3 regions of the Caballeronia sp. NCF2 genome follow, and region 2 is predicted to be linked to each of the others. Evidence: predicted binding sites of a transcription regulator. Region 2 holds the regulator's gene; each other region holds the start of a gene.
What was found. The regulator FliA, encoded in region 2, starts transcription of late flagellar genes. The targets are predictions, from matches to a motif close to CTAAAGTTTNNNNNNNNNNNGCCGNTA.
Positions count from the first base shown of each region.

Region 1 (2,264 bases), on a different contig from region 2:
TCTGACAGATTGGAAAAGAGCACGCGATAGTCCGGCTGGCGCGACCACATGACGAGGCCCGCGACCACCATCACCAGAATCGCGACGGCCACGATGAGCGGCACGCGCGGATTCGAGCGGAACTGGTTGAGCATCGGCATGCGCTGCGCGAAGCCGCCGAAGTCGGCTCCCGCGCCGCCCGCGAGGCTCGCGCCGGCGGTGGCCGTTCCGGCTGCGCCCGGCTGTGCGCCCGCCAGGCCCATTCTGGCGTCGGGCGTGATGAGTGAGTTGTTGGGCGTTTCCATTTAGCGTCGAAGCTCCGAATCCTGAGGTTCCCCTCCGCCGCTTCCCGCTTCCATGTAAGCGGCGGTGGAGGACTTTTCACGATGGGGATTATCCGCAGAAGATTGCAAGTCGATTCGGCGAATAGAGCGGGGTTTTCCCCGTTCTTCCCGCGCTTTGAAAAACCGCCGGCTGCTAATCTTTTTCGTACTCGGCGAACCTCCGCAAATGCGGGCCGGGCATCGGGTCTCCGCCACGAGCGGCACCCGTTATTTCCTGTCATCCGGAGTCAACATGAACTTTCCGATCAATCCGCTTTCCTCGGCTATGTCGGCCATTCAGTCGATGGCGTCGCAAGCCGCCGGCGGCACCGGCGCCGCAAACGCCGCGTCCGTCGCGTCGGGCGCCGTCATGGGGCAGAGCGGGACATCGGGCGCGGCGAGCGCCGGCAGCTTCGCCGACGCGCTGAAATCGTCCATCGACAAGATCAGCGACAACCAGAACAAGGCACTCGGCGAGGCGCACGCATTCGAAATCGGCGCGCCGAACGTGTCGCTCAACGACGTGATGGTCGACATGCAGAAGGCGAACGTCGGCCTGCAGTTCGGCCTGCAGGTGCGCAACAAGCTCGTGTCGGCCTACAACGACATCATGCAGATCTCCGTCTGACGGTCTTCACATGATCCGTCCCTCGATCCTCGCGATTGCTCTAGAGCCTTGAGTCCTAAAGCTTTGCCGCGTTTTTCCGATAACCCCGGTAACGGCACGGCGAACGATGGTTCGCCCGCTTGAGGCGGGCGGCACGCTCGTCTCTCACCGGTTTTACCGGACCCACACGGATCAGGACGAGCGGCACGGCGTCCGCTTGAAGCCCGCGCACGCTGCGGCATCGCATAAGGAGAACCCGAGAGATGTATTCCCCAGGACACGCAGGAGCCAGCGCCTACGCACGCGTGGGCGTTCAGACAGGGGTGATCGGAGCGAGCCCGCACAGGCTGATCGTGATGCTGTATCAAGGCGCGCGTCAGGCGATCGCGCAGGCGCGCATGCATCTGCAGCAGAACAACGTCGGCGCGCGCGGCGCGGCGATCGGCAAGGCCATCAGCATCATCGAGAGCGGATTGCAGCAGGCGCTCAACAAGGATGCGGGCGGCGAGATCGCGCAACGGCTGGACGCGCTGTACACGTATATGACGCGCCGGCTGCTCGAGGCGAACATCAAGCAGAACGAGTCGATGCTCGTCGAAGTCGACGGCCTGCTCGCGACGCTGGAAGAAGCCTGGGTCGGAATTGGACAGGAAGTGGCGCAAATGACCGCCGTGCCCGCATGACGGGTATGAGCGTCGACTGCCTCGAAAGAATGAAGACGACACAAGAATATTTCGCCCACTACGAGGCCATTGCGGCGGTTTCCGGTCAGATGCTGGTGGCCGCGCGCGGTGGCGAATGGAGCGAGCTGAAGGCGTTGCAGGGCACCTATCGCGAGCTGGTCGACCGCCTGAAGGAAGTCGATACTGGTTCGGATCTCGACGAAACCGCCCGCGCACGCAAGCTGGACCTCGTGAAGAAGATTCTCGCCGACGACGCCGCGATCCGCGATCTGACCTCGCCGAGTCTCGCGCGCCTGTCCGCGCTCTTCACGGTCAACAGCCCGGCCCGCGTACTGAAGAAAATGATCGGACTGCGCTAGCCGCGGTTCCGCGCCCGCCGGACGATCCGGCCGGCGCTTACGAGGATGTGGGCATGACTGGACTCGATTCTGCGATCGCATCGTTGCTCGCCAGCCGCACCGAGCTCCTGATGTCCGCGATTCGCGCGCCGGGCGGCGTGAGCGGCAGCGGCGTGACGGGCACGAGCGTCGGGCAGACGACGCAGCCGGACATGCCGCAGACCGTCGGCGCGCCCGCCGTGGCGGCGGGACCGGCGGCGTCGGCGCAAACCGAGCTTTCCAGCGTCGCGCGCACGCTCGACGTGATTTCGCGCTTCGGCGGCGCGACGCCCGC
Region 1 covers NZ_JALQDN010000035.1:48,897-51,160, reverse strand. The annotation lists gene fliF (flagellar basal-body MS-ring/collar protein FliF) at 1-284, opposite strand, end outside; gene fliE (flagellar hook-basal body complex protein FliE) at 556-930, shown strand; gene fliS (flagellar export chaperone FliS) at 1,173-1,592, shown strand; gene NCS02_RS13650 (flagellar protein FliT) at 1,622-1,951, shown strand; gene fliK (flagellar hook-length control protein FliK) at 2,005-2,264, shown strand, end outside.
Region 1: the regulator FliA is predicted to act here: its motif matches at 986-1,012, upstream of fliS (flagellar export chaperone FliS).

Region 2 (2,264 bases):
TGTTGCGCGCCTGACCGTCACGACCATCGCCGATCAGACGATCCTCGGGCTCGCGCTCGCCGCGGGCGGCGCAAGGGCGCTGCCGCTTCTCTGGGTGATGTTCTGGTTTCTGATCGGTTCGGGATGCCGATACGGCAAGCGCACGCTCGCCGTATCGTGCGCGACGGCGCTCATCATCGTCACGGCGATAGCCGTCTGGCAGCCGTGGTGGCACGAGAATCTTCCCGCCGCGATCGGGCTCGCGCTGAGCGTACTCGGCGCATCGGTGTATCTGAGCGTGCTCGTCGATCGGCTCGGCAACGCGAATCGCGATCTAGCGCGTCAGGCATCGACCGATCCGCTCACGGGTCTGTCGAACCGGTACGCGCTGGAAAGAGTCGTCGATCGCGCGATGAACGCGCCCGAAGCCAATGGCGATCACGCCATCGCGCTCCTTCTGATCGATCTCGACGGCTTCAAGGAAGTGAACGATACCTACGGTCACGCCGTCGGCGATCTGCTGCTGCAAGCCTTCGCGGACTCGCTCGCGAAGCGCATGCGCAAGTCGGACACCATCGCGCGTCTGGGCGGCGACGAGTTCGTCGTGCTCGCGCATCAGATGCGCGACCGCGACGCCGTGTTGTCGGTGGCCGACAACATCCATTCGGCGCTCGGCGAAATTACGTCGGTGCAGGAGCGGCCGGTGTCGGTATCGGCGAGCATCGGCGCATGCCTGCTTTCGAGCGCGGCGTCCGCGCATCAAACCGGCATGACCGCCGTGCTGCGCGCCGCCGACCGCGCGATGTACCGCGCGAAAAGTCTCGGCGAAGGGAAAACGGTCTTCGCCGAGACGCGGGACTTCGAGATCAGCTAGGGAACGTCAGGCCTCGACGCTCGTCCACGCCTGCTCGCGCAGCTTCGTGCGCAGACGCGCGACCGCTTGGCTGTGCAACTGACACACGCGCGACTCGCTCACTTCCATCACCGCGCCGATTTCGCGCAGGTTCAGGCCGCGTTCGTAATAGAGGCTCATCAGGAGCTTCTCGCGCTCGGGCAGCTTGTCGATGGCTTCGATCAGCGCGCCGCGAAGGCTGTCGTCGAGCAGCGCGGACAGCGGATCCGAACGATCGACGCAATAGCGGTCGAGGAACGGCTCGTCGTCGGCGGAGCGATCGAAGTCTTCGTAATAGATCAGCTGGCTGCCGTGCAAGTCCTGAAGCATCGACTGATATTCGTCGAGCGGCATCTTCATGTGCTCGGCGATTTCCTGCTCGCTCGCCGCGCGGCCGAGGTTCTGCTCGACCTTGTGCACCGCCGATTCCACTTCGCGCGACGTCTTGCGCATGCTGCGCGGCAGCCAGTCGTTCGCGCGGAGCTCATCCAGCATCGCGCCGCGGATGCGCTGGCTCGCATATGTTTCGAACTGCGCGCCCTGATCTTCCTTGTAGCGGCTCGCCGCGTCCAGCAGGCCGATCATGCCGGCCTGAATGAGATCGTCGAGATCGACGCTCGCCGGCATCTTGGCGACGAGTTGAAGCCCCAGCCGTCGAACGAGCGGTGCGTATTTCGTCAGCACTTCCGACTGTGAGAGTTTGCCTTGGGCGTTATACATCTTGGTCACCTATCTTGATCACATCGACGCCGTGCTGCTCAATGCAAAGTCGTGAAGCGCAGCCGCACGATGCGACGCCTCCCGCGCGCCCTGTACAGAGTCGCTAACCGGATTTCGCGCGTCGGCCTGGCCGCCCGCATCGCGCATATAAGGCGCGGGGCGCATCGGCCAGTGCAGGAGCTCCGCCGCGATTGCGCGGTAGTCGCGCGCCGCGGCCGTGGCCGGGAACGCTTCGACTGCACAGCGTGAGAGTTCCATCGCCCGAGCGACGCGCGCATCCTCGGACACATATCCCGCCTGCACGAGCGACACGGCCAGATACCGGCTCGCGACGCCCGACAGGTTGTCGAACGCGACCGCCGCGTCGGCCGGGTTCTGCACGTGATTGACGAGCACGCGGAACTGGCCGATCGCATGGGCGTAGTGCAGTCGTTTCATGCACGCATACGCCTCGGTGATCGCCGACGCGGCTACCCGCGTCACAATAAGAAAGTCATGCGCCTGCGCCGCGAGCGTCGACAGCGCGCCGTGGCGATCGAGTTGCGCATCGATCAGCACGATGTCCGCCGGACCGTCGAGCAGCGCGCGGCATTGCGCGGCATCGTGAACGATGCGTTCGTCGCGCGGCGCGGCCATCAGCGAGAAGCCGAACGGCGTGCGCTCGACGGCATCG
Region 2 covers NZ_JALQDN010000037.1:30,541-32,804, forward strand. The annotation lists gene NCS02_RS13910 (GGDEF domain-containing protein) at 1-853, shown strand, start outside; gene NCS02_RS13915 (RNA polymerase sigma factor FliA) at 860-1,591, opposite strand; gene NCS02_RS13920 (MinD/ParA family ATP-binding protein) at 1,610-2,264, opposite strand, start outside.

Region 3 (2,264 bases), on a different contig from region 2:
ATTCGGCGATGCCGCGCCGCTGCACCGGCGACGTCGACGAAAGCAGCCACATCAGCAGGAAGAACGCCATCATCGCGGTCATGAAGTCCGCGTAGGCGAGTTTCCACGCGCCGCCGTGATGGCCTTTCTTGCCCGCGACGACGCGCTTGATGAATATCGGGCGATCGGTATCGTTGCTCATCGCTGTGTCTCGACTATGGCGGAAGTCACTTCGACTTGACCTTGCGCACGTGTTCTTCCAGCTCGGAGAACGACGGGCGCTCCGTCGAGAACAGCACCTTGCGGCCGAATTCCACCGCGATCGCGGGGGCGTAGCCATTCAGGCTCGCGAGGATCGTCACCTTGATGCACTGGAACATCTTGGTCTGCTCCGCGACGCGCTGTTCCGCGACGTTCGCGAGCGGTCCGATGAAGCCGTACGAAAGCAGAATGCCGAGGAAGGTGCCGACGAGCGCCTGCGCGATCATCTCGCCGAGAATCGCGGGCGGCTGATCGGCGGAGGCCATCGTGTGCACGACGCCCATCACCGCCGCGACGATGCCGAACGCGGGCATCGCGTCGCCGACCTTGGTGAGCGCGTGCGCCGGCGCTTCGCCTTCGACGTGATGCGTCTCGATTTCCTCGTCCATGAGGCTTTCGATCTCGAACGCGTTCATATTGCCGCTCACCATGAGGCGCAGGTAATCCGTCAGGAATTCGACGATGTGATGGTCCGCGAGAATCTTCGGGTACTGGCTGAACACCGGGCTCTTCGCCGGATCTTCGATATCCGCTTCGAGCGCGAGCGTGCCTTCCTTGCGCGCTTTCGCGAGCAGCACGTAGAGCAGGCCCATCAGCTCCATGTACATGCTCTTGTCGTACTTCGCGCCCTTGAAGAGCGTCGGCAGCACCTGAATCGTCGCCTTGATGGTCTTGACGTTGTTGCCGAGGATGAACGCGCCGACGCCCGCGCCCGCGATCATCAGAATTTCGACCGGCTGCATGAGCGCGCCAAGGTGGCCGCCTTCGATGGCATAGCCGCCGAAGACGGACAGCAATGTCACGAGCGATCCAATGAAAATCAGCACAGTCGAGTCCTCACGTTTGATGCGGTAAGACCGCCGTTAAGTGGTTTACGGCACTCGACCGGAAAACTTTGGGGCACGGTCAAACCGCTGTACGTTCCGTGCGGTTTGCCGCGCGGCCTTCTCGCTGTTTCGCAAAATCTGCGTCTCAATCGCTGAAATCTCGAACTTTTCCTAACGGCGAAACAAAATTTTCCCGTTCGACACGAAACATCACATTTCCTGCCGATAATACGAACGCGCGTTCAGTTTTGTTGGAGACGCGAAGTCGTGAAATCGGAGAGAACGATGACAAGACCAATGAAACAGGCCAGCGCGCTCGCGCTGACAGTGACCGCGAGTTCATTCGCGCATGCGGGTTTCGACTGCAGCGGTTCGCGCGGCGGCTGGCGTATGCAGACATCGGATAGCTGGACCGGCTCCGACAAACTTGCCCACGTGGCCGCGTCCGCGCCGTTCGGCGCGCTCGGCGCCTATTTGACGCGCGGCTCGGACCATCCGGTCGTCTACGGCACGTTGATCGGCACTGCGCCGGGCTTGGTGAAGGAAATCGTCGACGGAACCTGCCGCACGGACGGCTTCTCCTACAAGCATCTGGCCGCCGACGCGCTGGGTGCGTGGATCGGCGCATCGGCGACGCATTGGGCGATCATGTATCAGCGCACGCCGCACGGGATGACCGTCGGGCTTTCGTACCACGATCGCTTTTAGACGGACGCGGGCGCGGATCAGGCGGCGATCCGCCCCGCTTCGCGGTCCGCGCCCGCCTTGCGCGTCTTGCCCGCGCGCGATGGCGGCTGGCAGAGGCCGCACACGTAACCGGCGCGCAGTTCGTATGCATGTGCGACGAAACGTCCGCGGCAGCGCGTGCAGACGTTGGTCTGGAGCATGCCGGATTCGAAGTAGCGCACGAGCGTCCACGCGCGCGTGAGCGACAGCACGGGTTCGTCGCCGTACAGCGCCGCGTGTTCGAGATAGAGGCGGTAGCTTTTCACGATCGCGTGAATCGTCGGCTGGCTCTTGTCGTTGGCCGCCATGAAGCGATAAATGCCGTTAAACAGCGACGAATGGATGTTCGGCTGCCACGTCATGAACCAGTCCGTCGAGAACGGCAGCATGCCCTTGGGCGGCGACACGCCTTTCAGTTCCTTATAGAGCTTGATGAGACGGTCGCGCGACAGGCTCGTTTCCGCTTCGAGC
Region 3 covers NZ_JALQDN010000001.1:245,712-247,975, reverse strand. The annotation lists gene motB (flagellar motor protein MotB) at 1-181, opposite strand, end outside; gene motA (flagellar motor stator protein MotA) at 207-1,067, opposite strand; gene NCS02_RS01165 (YfiM family lipoprotein) at 1,353-1,775, shown strand; gene flhC (flagellar transcriptional regulator FlhC) at 1,793-2,264, opposite strand, start outside.
Region 3: the regulator FliA is predicted to act here: its motif matches at 1,113-1,139, upstream of motA (flagellar motor stator protein MotA).